One region of the Micromonospora purpureochromogenes genome, then DNA from elsewhere that is predicted to be linked to it. Evidence: riboswitches for the same ligand, from Rfam matches in the RefSeq annotation. Region 1 holds a riboswitch; each other region holds the start of a gene.
The links. A riboswitch is a leader RNA that binds a small molecule or an ion and turns the genes downstream of it on or off. The one in region 1 is predicted to bind cyclic di-AMP.
Positions count from the first base shown of each region.

Region 2: another riboswitch for cyclic di-AMP. It lies ahead of GA0074696_RS16025 (LysM peptidoglycan-binding domain-containing protein); the one in region 1 lies ahead of GA0074696_RS10425 (coiled-coil domain-containing protein).
Region 3: another riboswitch for cyclic di-AMP. It lies ahead of GA0074696_RS22650 (C39 family peptidase); the one in region 1 lies ahead of GA0074696_RS10425 (coiled-coil domain-containing protein).
Region 4: another riboswitch for cyclic di-AMP. It lies ahead of GA0074696_RS27315 (C40 family peptidase); the one in region 1 lies ahead of GA0074696_RS10425 (coiled-coil domain-containing protein).

Region 1 covers NZ_LT607410.1:2,223,398-2,227,200, reverse strand. Annotated here, with positions in the region: gene GA0074696_RS10435 (HelD family protein) at 1-522, shown strand, start outside; gene GA0074696_RS10430 (cation diffusion facilitator family transporter) at 713-1,627, shown strand; cyclic di-AMP (ydaO/yuaA leader) riboswitch at 1,769-1,900, shown strand; gene GA0074696_RS10425 (coiled-coil domain-containing protein) at 1,905-2,963, shown strand; gene GA0074696_RS10420 (hypothetical protein) at 3,081-3,587, shown strand; gene GA0074696_RS10415 (SRPBCC family protein) at 3,600-3,803, opposite strand, start outside.
Region 2 covers NZ_LT607410.1:3,456,909-3,460,711, reverse strand. Annotated here, with positions in the region: gene nhaA (Na+/H+ antiporter NhaA) at 1-743, opposite strand, end outside; gene GA0074696_RS16025 (LysM peptidoglycan-binding domain-containing protein) at 989-1,654, opposite strand; cyclic di-AMP (ydaO/yuaA leader) riboswitch at 1,653-1,827, opposite strand; gene GA0074696_RS32270 (hypothetical protein) at 2,277-2,402, shown strand; gene GA0074696_RS16020 (peptidoglycan-binding domain-containing protein) at 2,404-3,288, shown strand; gene htpG (molecular chaperone HtpG) at 3,340-3,803, opposite strand, start outside.
Region 3 covers NZ_LT607410.1:4,916,360-4,920,162, reverse strand. Annotated here, with positions in the region: gene GA0074696_RS22660 (hypothetical protein) at 1-77, shown strand, start outside; gene GA0074696_RS32330 (hypothetical protein) at 224-988, shown strand; cyclic di-AMP (ydaO/yuaA leader) riboswitch at 1,292-1,432, shown strand; gene GA0074696_RS22650 (C39 family peptidase) at 1,669-2,493, shown strand; gene GA0074696_RS22645 (alpha/beta fold hydrolase) at 2,599-3,354, shown strand; gene GA0074696_RS22640 (NADP-dependent oxidoreductase) at 3,689-3,803, opposite strand, start outside.
Region 4 covers NZ_LT607410.1:5,980,061-5,983,863, reverse strand. Annotated here, with positions in the region: gene GA0074696_RS27320 (sensor histidine kinase) at 1-406, shown strand, start outside; gene GA0074696_RS27315 (C40 family peptidase) at 610-1,698, opposite strand; cyclic di-AMP (ydaO/yuaA leader) riboswitch at 1,748-1,898, opposite strand; gene GA0074696_RS27305 (AAA family ATPase) at 2,353-3,663, shown strand.

The DNA of each region.
Region 1 (3,803 bases):
CAGACCGCCTGGACCGGTGACCCGCAGGAGCTGGACCGGGCCCGGGACCAGGCGCTCGGCCGACGCCGGCGGAACCGCTTCGCGCTGACCACGAACTACCGCAACTCGGCGGAGATCTTCGCGGTGGCGGCGGCGGAGATCCGCCGGCTCTACCCCGAACTGGAGCTGCCGACGGCGGTCCGCTCCACCGGCGTGGAGCCGGTCACGCTGACCGTCGCCGCCGACGGGCTGCCGGCGGCGACCGTGCAGGCCGTGGACGCGCTGCTCACCGAGGTGGAGGGCACGGTCGGCGTGATCACGCCGGTGCCGCGCCGCGACGAGGTGGCCGGCTGGCTGGCCGGGCGCGGCGGCTCCCGGCTCCAGGTGGTGACCAGCCTCCAGGCCAAGGGCATGGAGTACGACGGCGTCGTGCTGATCGCCCCGAGCGAGATCCGGGCCGACCCCGGCTCCGGCGTGCGCACCCTCTACGTCGCCCTCTCCCGCGCCACCCAGCGCCTCACCACCATCGACCCCACCCCCTGACCCTCACCCCCGCCCCCGCGCGTCGCGCCCTCGAGCCCGCACTTTCAGAGAAAGAGGGGCCTTCGCGCGCGGAACAGCCACGCTTTCTCTGAAAGTGCGGCCCGTGAAGGGTGCGTGCGGAGTTAGTTGCATACATAGCGATGTGAGCATAGATTGGGTTCGGGCCGCCGGTGCGACGGAGGGTGTGGGCGTGGGCGCAGGTCATGACCACCACGGGTCGGTCGCGAACGCGGCGCACCGCCACCGGGGGCGGCTCTGGGCGGCCTTCGCGCTGCTCGCCGCGCTGATGGTGGTCGAGGCGGTCACCGCGTTCGGCACCGGCTCGCTCGCCCTGCTCTCCGACGCCGGGCACATGTTCACCGACGTGCTCGGCATCGGCATGGCGCTGGCCGCCATCACCGCCACCCGGCACGGCGACCGGGACCCGCAGCGCACCTTCGGGCTCTACCGGCTGGAGGTGCTGGCCGCGCTCGCCAACGCCGTCCTGCTCAGCGGGGTGGCGATCTACGTGCTGATCGAGGCGGTCCGCCGGTTCGGCGACCCGCCGGCGGTGCGGACCGGGCCGATGCTGGCGGTGGCGGTGCTCGGCCTGCTGGCCAACCTGGTCGCGTTCGCGCTGCTGCGCGCGGGGGCGCGGGAGAGCATCAACCTGCGCGGCGCGTACCTGGAGGTGCTCGGCGACCTGCTCGGCTCGCTGGGCGTGATCGGGGCCGCGCTGCTCATCGCCGGCACCGGCTGGTGGTGGGCCGACCCGGCGGTGGCGGTCGCGATCGGCCTGTTCATCCTCCCCCGCACCTGGCGGCTCGGCCGGGCGGCGGTGCGCATCCTGGTCCAGGCCGCCCCGGAGCACCTCCAGGTGACCGCCGTGCACGACCGGCTGACCGCCGTCCCCGGCGTCGCCGAGGTGCACGACCTGCACGTCTGGACGCTCACCTCCGGCATGGAGGTCGCCTCCGCCCACCTCACCATGGTCCCCGGCGCCGAGGTCGGCACGGTGCTCGCCGCCGCCCGCACCGCCCTGCACGAGGACTTCCACATCGAGCACGCCACCCTCCAGATCGAGCCGGGGGCCGCCCCCGGCGCCTGCGGGCAGGTCGAGTGGTAACGAAACCGGACACCTATTGTCCCGTTGTGTCACCTACACCATGGTTCACTCCAGTACCCTCAGTCACGAAACGGGCGGGTGTCACATCCGTACCGGTAGGCTCGGTTCCGGCCTCCGCCAGGCGGCACCCTCCGGTGCCGGCGGTGGCCGCCGCCTAATCGCCTGCCAGGGCGAGCCGGGGAACCATGTTCGTGGGGTGCATCCGCGTCAGCGGTAGGGATCTTCCGTCCCGAACCCGTCAGCTAACCCGGTCGGCGGCTGACGGAAGGACATGTGCATGCACGTACGACGTACCACCGCACGGCTGGCGGCCGCGGTCGTCGCGACGCTCGCCCTCGGGGTGTCGTCCGCGCCGGTCCCGGCGACCGCCACTCCCCCCGCCACCCGGCTCGCCGCCGCTCCCGGCGACGACGACGAGGGCGGCACCCCGGCGCTGCGCGCCCAGCTCGACGCGGCCAGCAAGGGCTGGATCGACGCCAAGGCCGCGCTGGAACGCTCCACCAAGCGGCAGCAGGAGCTCGGCAACCAGCTCAAGACCATCGAGTCGGAGCTGACCGTCCGGCAGGGCAAGGTCGGCGAGATCGCCGGCGTGGCGTACCGGACCGGGCGGCTCGGGCCGGTGTCGGCGCTGCTGAACAGCTCCAGCCCCGAAGGCTTCCTGGACCGGGCGGCGGCGCTGGAGACGGTCGCCTCCAACGAGGACCGGGAGCTGCGCAACCTGATGCAGACCCGCGACGAGGCCACCCGCACCCGGGCCGCGCTCGACCAGGAGATCGTCGAGCAGCGCAAGCAGATCGCGGTGATGGCCAAGCGCAAGCAGCAGGCCGAGCGGGCGCTGGCGGTGGCCGCCGCCGACAAGCCCGCCACCGGCGACAGCGGCTCCACCCGGGGCACCTCCACCGCCACCGCCAGGTCGGCGCCGCGCAACCCCGACGGCTCCTGGCCCGCGGAGTCGTGCAGCGTCAACGACCCCACCCCGGCCAACGGCTGCATCACCCCGCGCATGCTCAACGCGCTCCAGCAGGCCCAGGCGGCCGGCTTCACCCGGTACGTCTCCTGCTACCGGCCCAGCGGGTCGGGTGAGCACCCCAAGGGCCGGGCCTGCGACTTCGCCGCGCAGCAGAGCGGCTTCGGCGGCGACGCGACCGGCGGCGACAAGACGTACGGCAACAACCTGGCCGCGTACTTCATCCGCAACTCCGACCGGCTCGCCGTGCTCTACGTGATCTGGTACCGGCAGATCTGGCTGCCCAGCAGCGGGTGGAAGTCGTACAGCGGGGCCGGCGGGGACCCGTCCAGCGACCACACCAACCACGTGCACCTGTCGGTCTACTGACCGACCCGTGGCGGGGCCCGTCCGAGGCGGACGGGCCCCGCCGTACGCGCGTCGACGTACCCGGGATGTCGTCGACCGGCCCACGACGCAGCGCGCCGGCCGGGCGAGCATCGAGGCATGACCCGACTCTCCCCCGACGGCCGCAAGACCCTGCTCACCCTGCACCTGGTGACCGCGCTGGGCTGGCTCGGCGCGGACCTCGTGCTGCTCACCCTCGGCATCGCCGGGCTGCGCGGCGCCGACCCGGGGGTGGTCTACCCGGCGGCGGCGCTGGTGGCGACCTGGCTCTTCGCGCCGCTGAGCGTGCTGGTCTGGGTGGTCGGCGTGACCAGCGCGCTGCTGACCCCCTGGGGGCTGCTGCGCTGGCGCTGGGTGGTGGTCAAGCTGGTGCTCACCACGGTGATGATCGGCCTGGTGCTGTTCGCGCTGACGCCGAACCTGCGCGCCGCCGCCGGACCCGACGCCACCGCACACCAGCGCATCGACGTGGTGGTCGCGCCGGCGGTCTCCACCGGCCTGCTGGTCACCATGACCGTGATCTCCACCTGGAAGCCGTGGGGCCGCAACCGCCGGGCCGTCCCACCGCCCCGCCGGACGGCGGCGACGCCGGCCGGCCGCCGCTGAGTGGACGGGGCGTCAGTTCGGGACCGGGCCGCCGTCGGCCTTCCGGTCCAGCACCGCGCCGAGCCGGCTGGCCAGGCCCAGGTGCGCGGCGCGGGCCTGACGGAACGCGTACCCGAACAGCGGTGCCGGCGCGGAGAGGGTGATCTCCACGTCGATCCGCAGCACGTCGCCCTCCTCCTGCAGCCGGGTGTGGTTGCGCACCGTCGTGCCGGGCTG
Region 2 (3,803 bases), 1.2 Mb from region 1:
ACTCCCGCCACCGTGGCGTGTACGCCGGACTCGTGCATCAGCGTCCAGGTCACCGCGGCGAGGGGCAGCAGCAGCCACCAGGACCGGACGCGGCGCTGCACCAGCAGCCCGAACACCGCGAGCGGCACCAGGGCGCCCAGCAGCGGCCCGACCGACAGGTCGGCGGTGTAGAAGACCGCGATGATGACGATCGCCAGCAGGTCGTCGACGACAGCCAGGGTGAGCAGAAAGGTGCGCAGCGCGGAGGGCAAGAGCCGGCCCACCACCGCGAGCACCGCCAGCGCGAAGGCGATGTCGGTCGCGGTCGGGATGGCCCAGCCCTTCGCCGCGCCCTCGCCTGCGCCGGCGGCGATGAGGTAGTAGATGGCGGCGGGCACGATCACCCCACCGACGGCCGCCGCGACCGGCACCGCGGCGCGACGCGGATCACGCAGGTCGCCGGCGACGAACTCCCGCTTGAGTTCCAGCCCGGCGACGAAGAAGAAGATCGCCAGCAGGCCGTCGGCGGCCCAGGTGGCCAGGCTGAGATCGAGGTGCAGGGACGCCGGACCGACTCGGAAGTCCCGTACCGATTGGTAGCTGTCCGCCCAGGGCGAGTTCGACCAGACGAGTGCCAGCAACGCCCCGATGAGCAGGAGTGCCCCGCCCACGGTCTCCTTGCGGAGAATGGCGGAGATGCGGCTGGTCTCGCCCCACGAGCGTCGGGCGAACAGGCTGGCACGGCGCCGGGTGGCGTCGGTCACGGAAACTCCTCGTCGGCAGGGGTCGCGTCATCCATCGCCGACCAGACTTCCCGGCACACCAGGACCAACCCTATCCCCGCGCCCCGGCCGCGGCCCCGACGACCGGCGACGCGGACGCGCCGGCGGGCCGGTCCACGTGCGCCCGGTACCCCGTCGCCGGCGGCTCGAATCCGCGCCGACCATGCCGTGGACGCGGCGACGCCCGGCCGGTCGTCCGGCCGGGCGTCGTCACGGTGCCCGCTGGGTCAGAGGCTGAGCTTCTGACCGGGGAAGATCAGCCCCGGGTCGGCGCCGACCACGCGCTTGTTGCGCTCGTACAGCGCCTGCCAGCCACCGGCCAGGTCCCGGGCGTCGGCGATCTGCGACAGGGTGTCGCCCGGCCGCACCACGTACACGTCGCCGGTCGCGGCCGGCGCGCTGCGCCGCTGGCTGCGGGTGCTGTGCTGCTCCCGCGAGGACCGCTCGGTGGAGGTGGCCTTCGACGAGCCGGAGCGCCGCTGCGACTTCTGCGACTTCTCCGAGGTGGTGGAGTAGCTCTTGGTGGAGCCGCCCTTCCGGCCGCAGGTCGGCCAGGCTCCGATGCCCTGACCGTCGAGCACCTTCTCGGCGATCGCGATCTGCTCGCCGCGGCTGGCCAGGTCGGCGCGGGAGGCGTACTTCTTGCCGCCGTAGCCGGACCACGTGCTCTGCGAGAACTGCAGGCCGCCGTAGTAGCCGTTGCCGGTGTTGATGTGCCAGTTGCCGCCGGACTCGCACTGGGCGATGGCGTCCCAGTTGACGCTGGCGGCGCTCGCCGGCGACGCCGGCGCCAGGACGGCGGCGACCCCGGTGACCGCACCGACGGCGAGCGTGCCGACGGCGATGCGGCGCGAGCTGACCCGTCGGGGACGGGCCGTGTGTTCAGTTGCCATGTGGATTCCTCCACGCCGACGAGGTGAGCTGTCGGGTTCGGGCCGAGGAGCCCGGCCGCCGATGGGCGGCTTCACCCCGAGGTGACGTGCACCGAGGAACGTGTGGGTCCCCCGCTCCATGCCCGCTGACAAGGTCCCACCGGCCGGCGGCATGGATTAGGCGTTACCGGCCGTGGTGTCCGCGATCGCGAACACGAACGACGTTAGGAACTGTTTGGGCCGGTTGCCCACTTCTTGTGAAGTTCTTCACCCGGGTGAGCGACGGCTTCGGCCTTCGAGTTGCGGGTCGGGTGGCGGTGGTCTAAAAGGGCCGGTCGGGAACCCGTCACGACTGGGCCGAAAGCCTCGCCCCGAGCGGCGGATCAGGTGCCGCCGCCTCCCCGTCTTCGCTGGTCAGGCGGCCTCGATCGGCGGCCCGCGCCGCCGGACGGTCAGCGTTGCCGCTGATTGGCGACGCATATCTGGGCAGCCCGGCCGCCGACTTGGACGGTAGGGAGCAGAGCGCGGCTGCGACGCCGACGCGTCGGGCCCGCCGACCGCCGGATGCGGGTCGCCGGCGCCCTGGCCGTCACGGTCCGCCCCGGGCCGGGGCGGCCGGCCATCCGCGAGGGGAAGGACCTTCATGGACACCGTCAGCATCGACACCGACTACCTCGTCGCCACTCTGGACGAGGACGACGACCCGGAGAGCCTGGCCGGCGACGAGGTCGACTTCGACCTGGCCGCCGCGCTGGAAGAGGAGGAGTGAGATGGGCGTGCACCTGGCGCCCGCGCTGCGGGTGCTGCGCGAGGAGATAGACACCCGCTGGCCGCAGCGGGACCGCAAGTCCGAAGGCTGGTTGGGCGACGCCAGTCACCAGACGCGCCGCTCGGACCACAATCCGGACAACGACGATCAATCGGTCAACGCGGTGGACGTGGACGTCGACGGGATCGACCCGCTGCTGGTCGTCCGGCAGGCCGTCAGCCATCCGTCCACCCAGTACGTCATCTACGACCGGAAGATCTGGAGCCGTACCCGCAGCTTCCGGCCGGCCCGGTACACGGGGCCGAATCCGCACGACAAGCACCTGCACGTCAGCGTCAGCCACCAGCGGAGCCTGGAGGACAGCCGCCACCCGTGGGGCATCGCCACCGCCACGACGGCGCGGCTGGGCGACCGGGTGCTGCGCGCCGGCTGCCGGGGCGGCGACGTCCGGGAGTTGCAGGCCGTCGCCAACCGCCTCGGGGCCCGGCTGACGGCCGACGGGGTGTTCGGGCAGGCCGTGACCGCCTGGGTACGGTCGTTCCAGACCACCCGGAAGCTCACCGCCGACGGGGTGGTCGGCCCGCGTACCGTGGCCGCCCTGCGCGCGGCCGTCAAGCCGGCCCCGTCGGTGCCCAGCGGCCGGCCGGCGACGCCGGTGTCCGGGGGCAGACCGGGCTCGCGGACGCTGCGGCGCGGCAGCACGGGCGGCGACGTGGCCTTCGTCCAGCGGTTCGTCGGCGCGAAGCGGTGCGGCCCGGCGAGCGGCGCCTTCGACGCGAAGACCGAGGCCGGGGTGCGCTGGTACCAGGGCATGCGGGGGCTGACCGTGGACGGGGTGGTCGGCGCGGCCACCTGGGCGGCGATGGGCGTGCGGGTCGGTTCCTGAGCGGGCGGCCCCGGCCCGGTGCTCCCCCACCGGGCCGGGGCCGTCGTCGCGTCAGAGGGTGCGGGCCAGCCGGTCGGCGAGGACCCGGGCGAACCGGGCCGGGTCGGCCAGGTCGCCGCCCTCGGCGAGCAGCGCCATGCCGTACAGCAGCTCGGCGGTCTCGGTGAGGGCGCCGGAGTCGCCGCCGCGCTCGTGCGCCGCGCGCAGGCCGGTGACCAGCGGGTGGGTCGGGTTGAGTTCGAGGATGCGCTTGACCGTCGGCACCTCCTGCCCCATCGCGCGGTACATCTTCTCCAGCGTGGGCGTGATGTCGTGCGCGTCGCCGACGATGCAGGCCGGCGAGGTGGTCAGGCGGGAGGAGAGGCGCACCTCCTTGACGCTGTCGGCCAGCGCGCCGCCGAGGAAGGCGAGCAGGGCCGCGTACTCCTTGATCTGCCGCTCCCGTTCCGTCCCGGCCTCCTCGCGCTCCTGCTCGGTGTCCAGGTCCACCTGGCCCTTGGCGATCGAGCGCAGCG
Region 3 (3,803 bases), 2.7 Mb from region 1:
CGGTCACCGCGTCGCCGCTGCCCCTGACCGGGCTCGCCGCCGGCGCGGCCGGTCCCCGCGCCCCGCCGGTCGACTGACCGCCACGCGGGGCCACCCGCGACCGCGCCTTAGAAACTCACCACCGCACCCGCCCCCGGCACGCGGCGCCGCCCCCGGCCTCGCCCGTCGCCCGGGCCGGTGTGGGACTCCTCTTTCCGCATCCCGCTTCCGGGAGGTGCCCACCGTGAACACCGTCCTCTACCAGTTCCTCGTCGAGGTCCCGACCGCCGCCGCCATCTGGTCGGCCCTGCTCGTGCTCGCCCTGACCGTGCTCACCGTGCTGGTCGCCCGCCCCGAGCGGGATCCGGCCCCCGACGAGCCGGTCGTCGACCCGTCCCCGGCCGCCGACCCCGCGACCGAACTGGCGGACCTGCGCCGGTACGCCGAGGAGGTCGCCGTCGCCGCGGCGGGCGCCGCCCAGACCGCGCGCCGACGGCGGGATGCCTGGCTGGCCGCCCAGGAGGAGGTGGACCGGGCCTGGACGGCGTACGACGAGGCGGAGACCGCCGCCCGCCGGTTCGGCGGCGCCGCCGCGCTGCCCGCCCCGCGTACCCCGCGTACGCCGGCCGAGTACGCGGGCCGGGAGCGGTGGCTGCACCAGGCGACGGTGGCGGCCCACTGGCGCGGCGAGCTGCCGGTGGAGCGGCTGCGGGACGTCTTCGCGCACCGGGACGGTTGGGACCCCCGGCGGCACCCCGTCGAGCAGGAGGTGCTGCTGGCCCGGGGGGTACGCGACGGCCGGCGGGACGCGTACCGGGCGGCGGCCGGGCGGGAGCGGTCGGCGTGGCGGGACGCCGAACTGGCCGCCGAGGCGGCCCGCGCGCTCGCCGTCGAGACGTACGCGGCGGCGGAGCGGCTGCGTCCGGCGCGGCTCCCGGCCCAGCGGACGGCGACGGCGACGGCGCGGACGGCGCTCGCGGCACGGTGGCGGCCGGCCCGGGTGGGCTGAGGACGCGACCGAATTGTTACCCGTATTTCCGTGAGTCGCGTCACGACAACCAGGAAACCGGTCATCCGGTCACAGCCGGTGACATCGATCGCGACGATCGGCGGGGTTTGCCGCCGCGCTGTCCGGTTGTGGCCCGACGGTCCCGGAACAACCGCCTGTCCCATTGAGTGACGTCAGTGCCGAACTGTACGGCAAATTTGTCGCCCTGATCATGTTTACGCAGCTGGCGGCGCTTGGCCGACAGGTGACCGACCAGTAGTGTCGCCCGGGTCCGGTGCGGTTTCCGATCGCAAGAGGCGACGCCGCGCCGACCCGCTAAATCGTGATTTCACGAACCGGGGACCCATGCACGTCCGGGGTGAATCCGCGGGCCACGGCCCGTGGTAGGGCGCTCTTCCCGCCCGAATCCGTCAGCTAACCCGGTAGGCGGTGTCGGAAGGAGTTCCAGCTTTTGCTGTCCCCTCGCATTCCTCGGCTTGCTCTCCACCTCGGTACCGGGGTGTTCGTGCCGGTCCGCCGCGCCCTCGCGCGCTGATACCGGCCCCATCCCGACGCCCGGTCACCGACCGGGCGCACCCCCGCCGAGCGGCCTCGCACACCGGTTCTGACACCGCGCGTGACGTTCCGTCACGCGCCGGTCCGGCACGCCGCTCCCGCCCTCGTACCGTGGAGGAAAACACGTGAAGCACACCCTGAAGCGGCAGCTGCGACGCCTGGCCACCGAGCGGCCGTACCAGCTGGTCGCCGGCTCGGCCGCCGCGCTCGTGCTCGTCTCCGGCGCCAGCACGCTGCTCGCCGACGAGGCGCCCGCCCGCCAGCAGGCCTCGGCCGCCGTCGCCGAGGTGGCGCCCCGGCTGGACGACGTCGCGACCCGCAGCCAGGCCCGCGTCGCCGCGCCGTCCGCCAGCCCGTCGCCCTCGGCCAGCCCCTCGGCGTCGGCGAGCGCCACCAAGGCCAAGGCGGACCCGGACCTGACCCGCAAGGCGGCCCCCAAGCCGCCGTCGACCAAGGTCCTCCGCTACGACTACCAGGCGCAGACCACCTACTACAACTGCGGTCCGGCCGCGGTGCGCAACGCGCTCAGCGCCTCTGGCGTCGAGCGGACCCAGGACGAGCTGGCCGGCCCGCTCGGCACCACCGAGATGGGCACCAACTCGGCGCTGGACACCACCCGGGTCCTGAACCAGATCGTCAAGGGCGACCCGTACCGGACCCGGATGTTCCAGGGCACCCCCAGCTCCGCGCAGATCGACCGGCTCCAGGCCGACGTGGTCGCGGCGATCACCGACGGCCGGGGCGTCGTGGCGAACGTGGCGGGGACCGCCACCGACACCGACGGCGGCTGGCACTCCTTCCCGGGCGGCCACTACATCGCGGTGGTCGGCTACAAGAACGACGGCCGCACCGTCCGGATCGCCGACTCGGCGGACCCGAACCTGCCGTCGTACTGGCTCAGCACCATCGACCTGGCGAACTGGATCGCCACCCGCGGCTACTCCGCCTGATCCACACCGTCGCACGCACGGGCGCCGGCTCCCCTGGGGGCCGGTGCCCGTCGCCGTTGGCACGGGTCTCGCGCGGCGGAACCGGGCGGTGGCACACTGCGGCCCATGACCGACGACTCGGGTACCCGCCGGCTGCTGTTGCTGCTGCACGGGATGGGCGCCACCGGCGACGTGTGGCTGCCCTGGGCGCCGCTGCTGGAACACCGCTGGCCGGGCCGCTGGCTGGCGCCGGACCTGGCCGGCCACGGCTTCTCGCCGCCGCTGCCCGGCTACTCCTTCCCCGGGTTCGCGACGCAGGTCGCGGCGGGGCTCGGCCCGGTGGCCGAGGGTGCCCGCCCGGGTGACCGGCTGGTCGTCCTCGGCCACTCCCTCGGCGGGGTGGTCGCGCTGGCGCTGGCCGCCCGCGACGCCGGGCTCCCGGTGGACGCGGTGGTCGGGCTGGGCATCAAGGCGGTCTGGTCGCCGGCCGAGCTGGCGAAGGCACGCGAGCTGGCGGAGCGCCCGGTGACCTGGTTCGCCACCCGGGACGAGGCGGCCCGCCGCTACCTGAAGGTGGCCGGTCTCGGCGGGCTCTTCGCGCCGGACCACCCGGTGGTCGACGCGGGGCTGCGTGCCGAGGACGGCCGCTGGCGGCTGGCCATGGACCAGGCCGCCTTCGCGGTGGGCGCGCCGGAGCTGCCGGCCCTGCTGGCCGCCACCGACGTCCCGGTGCTGCTGGCCCGGGGCGAGCACGACCCGATGGTCAGCGACGCGCAGCTCGCCGAGCTGGGCGAGCCGGTGGCGACCCTGCCCGGCCTCGGCCACAACGCGCACGTGGAGGACCCGGCGGCGGTGCTGGCCCTGCTCGACCCGTACCTGTGACCGGTTGCGAACGGCGGGCGTCGCCGCCGCAGGTCGCGTGCGGCTCGGAACCACCTGCCGACCTGGACGTCCGAGCTCGCCGTCCACACCGGACCTCGCCACGGCGCTTGGTGTACCGCCGGACGCCGTCCGCCACTGACCGCAGTCCGTTCGTGAGTCCTGACCAGGGATAGCGCCGCGCTGGTCGAAGATCTCGCCGCCGGCCTCGGGAAGCGCGGCCAGGTCGCTCTGGTGCGCACTGAGCGGCCCCACTGACGTCGTCGGCGTCGGGTCGGGTGCCGATCTCGTCAGTAGGGCGTCAGCATGACGGCGCTGTTGGCCTATTCCAGGGCGCTCAGGGGCGCACGCGGATGACGGTCTTGCCCTTGCGCCGCTCGGTCGGGTTGAGCGCGGGGATGGCGTCGTCGAGAGTCGCGACTGTTCCGATGTGCGTGCGAAGGCGCCCGTCT
Region 4 (3,803 bases), 2.9 Mb from region 1:
CCTTGCCGAACAGCGCCGGATCACGCTGGACGTCACCGGCGAAGCGGCCCAGACCAGCGGCTCCGCCGAACTCCTGTCGCGGATGGTGACGAACCTCGTCCAGAACGCCATCGTCCACAACCTCCCCGCCGGCGGCACCGTGACGGTCCACACCGAGGCGCACGGCGACACGAGCGTGCTGCGGGTCGAGAACACGGGTCGTCGGCTCCCACCGGAACTGGTACCGACCCTCACCGAACCCTTCCAGCGCGGAACAGAACGCGTACGCACCGACGAACACGCCGGCGTCGGCCTCGGCCTGGCCATCGTGCACAGCATCGTCCGCGCCCACGACGGGGCCCTCGACCTCGTCCCCAGCCCCGTCGGCGGTCTCCTCGTCACGGTCCGGCTTCCCGGCACGCCGTAGGCATCGTCCCCGAGCGGGGGCCCCGTTCGGTCTGGCGCCGTTCTTGGCGATCAGGTCGGGCGCCGGCATCGACCTCCAGAGTGACGCCCCGGAGCCGGAGCACCGCCGGCGGGCTCGTGCCCGCCAACGCCGCGGTCGCCGTGGTCGTCAATCATGTCGCTTTCTTGCGATGGGTTGTGGAGCGGCGTGGATCGTCGGGCGGGTCAGCCGGGGCGGCGAGCACCGCTGTACGGCATATTCGCCAGCTGGGCCATTCGGACCACGTCCCCGGTGTGCGGGGCGTGGACGATCAGCCCGTTGCCGACGTAGATACCCATGTGATGGTGATCGGAGTAGAAGAAGACGAGGTCACCCGTGCGAAGGTTTGCTCTGCTCACCGCCACACCTGAGGTCCATTGAGAACCTGTGTAATGGTCCAGCTGCACGCCGGCAGAAGCCCACGCGTACTGGGTCAGGCCGGAGCAGTCGAACGAGTCGGGACCGTTGGCCGCCCACACGTACGGCTCCCCGATCTGATTGCACGCGGTTTTCGCCGCGACGCCGCCGCTGCCCGTGCTGGGGACGGCGGGACACTTCCCACCGATGAACAGCGAACTGGTCGACGTGATGGGTGAGGTGCTGCTCGTGGTAGCGGCTGTCTGCGCGGTGGCTGCGGCTCTGGCCGCTGCGGCGTCCGCGGCCGCCTTGGCCGCTGCGGCCTTCTCCGTGGCGGCGATCTGGCTGTGTAGCGCATCCAGCCGCTTGATCTCGGCGTCGATGGCCTTCTTGCGAGCCGCCAACTGGGCCTGCTGGCGCTGCTGTATCGCGATCAGCGCGTCGACCTTCTCCTTGTCGGCGTCGTAGCTCGCCTGCTGCGCCGACAGCCCGGTGATCTGTCGCTGCTCCGAATCTGCCACCTGATTCACGAGCGCGAGCTGATCCCCCAACGCTGTCGGCGACGAGCGGCGGGACAGCAGGGCGTTGAATGTGGAAAGCGACCTTTCCCGCTTGTAGTACCCCGCCACAATCTCCTGGACCTGGGTCCTGCTGACCTCCACCGACTTGGCGAGCGGCTCGATCCTCCGGCTCAGTTCGGCCGATCTCCGCTGGTTCGCGGCCAGTTCCGACCGGACCTTGTTGTACTGCTCGATGACGGGTTCGAGCTTTTGCCACGCCGCTTCGATCTGCTGCTGTACATCGGCGGCCGACGGTGCGGCGTGTGCGGGGGCCGCTGGCCCGACGGCCACCATGGCCGCCGCCGCGACGGCGAGGATTCTGGTGAACAGACGCGATCCGGCGGGGCGGGTGCGCACGGGTGGCAACGGTTCGGCTCCTTCCACTCGAGGCCGACGCACGTCACGGTGCACCGACCTCGACCGCCTACCGGGTTAGCTGACGGGTTCGGGCGTGGAAGGCGCCCTACCGCTGATGCGGATTCACCCCGAAACCTGCGGTGGTTCCCCGGCTCGCCTGGCGACGCCAGTGACGTCCAGCGACTCGGCGGTGGCCGTCCCGGGGTGCTCCAGGTGGAGACCGACATCCGGAACGGACGCTGACCAACATTAGTGAGGACGGCCCAAAGAAATCAACGAGCCGGCGACGCCAATTCACTGCGCTGTCAGGCGGGCACATTGGGTGCCGGAATTATGCGGACCTAAGGCTCTGCTAATCGAATTCTTAATCTTCCCTAATCTTTACCCTCAACCTGAGCGCTGTTTTTCTACAACAACCCTCAGGTGACGCTTAACCGATTTCCCGACGTCGTGGCGGCTCCATCGTCCCGTAAGTGAGCCACCCGCCGCCGGGGCTGGCCGAAACCACTTCCCGTGGGGGTCGGACGCGTTGAGGGTCTCGACGAACTGGTCGTAGTCGCCTCGCGCTTCGGCGTAGCGGAGGAACTTCACGCGCTCGACCAAGGTCGGCGGAACAGTTGCCGGTAGTGTGCGGGGCGCTGGAAGGAGGGGCCGATGCTGGGGCTGGAGGTGCCACCCGCCGTCGAAGCGGAGCGCGTCATCACCGCCGTGCTGGCAGACCTGCGCTCCGGCACCCACCGCGGCGTGGTGGTCGACTCGCCACCCGGCGCCGGCAAGTCGACCCTCGTCGTCCGCGCCGCCGTCGAGCTCGCCGCCGCCGGCGAGCCGCTGATCATCATCGCCCAGACCAACGAGCAGGTCGACGACCTCATCGACCGCCTCGCCCGCAAGGCCCCCGAGCTGCGCATCGGCCGCCTCTCCGCCGCCGACTACCGGCCGTCCGACCGGGTGAAGGCGCACGAGACGGTCAAGGTCGCCGCGAAGGTCGCCGACCTCGGCGGCCCGGCCGTCATCATCGGTACGGCTGCCAAGTGGGCCACCGTCACCGGGGGTTCCTGGCCGTGGGCGATCGTCGACGAGGCGTACCAGATGCGCTCGGACGCCCTGCTGCGCGTGGCCGGCCGGTTCGAGCGGGCGCTGTTCGTGGGCGACCCGGGCCAGCTCGACCCGTTCTCCACCGTCGAGACCGCGCGCTGGACCGGCCTGACCTGGGATCCGATGCAGTCGGCGGTGGCGGTGCTGTTGCGGCACAACCCCGAGCTGCCCGTCCACCGTCTGCCCGTGTCGTGGCGGCTGCCGGCGTCGGCGGCGCCGGTGGTCGCGGCGGCGTTCTACCCGTTCACCGGCTTCCGCGCGGGCACCGGCCCCGACGACCGGGCGTTGTCGTTCACCGAGCCCGGACCGGGGGACGCGCTCGACGCGGCGGTCGAGTTGGCCGCCACCACCGGGTGGGCGCTGCACGAACTGCCGGCCCGGCACACCCTGCGCACCGACGCGGAGGCGGCCTCGGCGTGCGCCGCGCTGGCGCTGCGGGTGTTGCGGCGGGGAGCTGTCGCCGTCTCCGAGCACGCGCCGGCCGGCGCGCCGGTCACCGCCGACCGGATCGCCGTCGGGGCCGCGCACCGCGACCAGGTCGCGGCCATCCGTGCCCACCTCGGCGAGGCCGGGGCGGGCGTCACCGTCGACACCGCCAACCGGCTCCAGGGCCGCGAGTACGACGTGACGATCGTGCTGCACCCGCTCTCCGGGCGGCGGGACGCCAAGGCCTTCCACCTGGAGTCGGGGCGACTCTGCGTGCTGGCGTCCCGCCATCGGCACGCCTGCGTCGTGGTGGCGCGGGCGGGCATCGGCGAGCTGCTGGACGCCCACCCCTCGACCGAGTCGGTGCACCTCGACGTTCCAGTCAAGTTCCCGGACGGCTGGGCCGCGAACCAGACGATGCTGGCGCACCTGGGAGCGTCGTAGTCCGCCAGGGGCGGCGATCCTCACGGCGGAGGCCGCCGACCAAATCGCCCGGCGGAGGACAAGGGAACGGAACTGGGCCACAGTCGGTGGATGACCAGCCCTGAAGGCAGGCGGCGGGGCTGCCGGACGGCGCCTTCCTC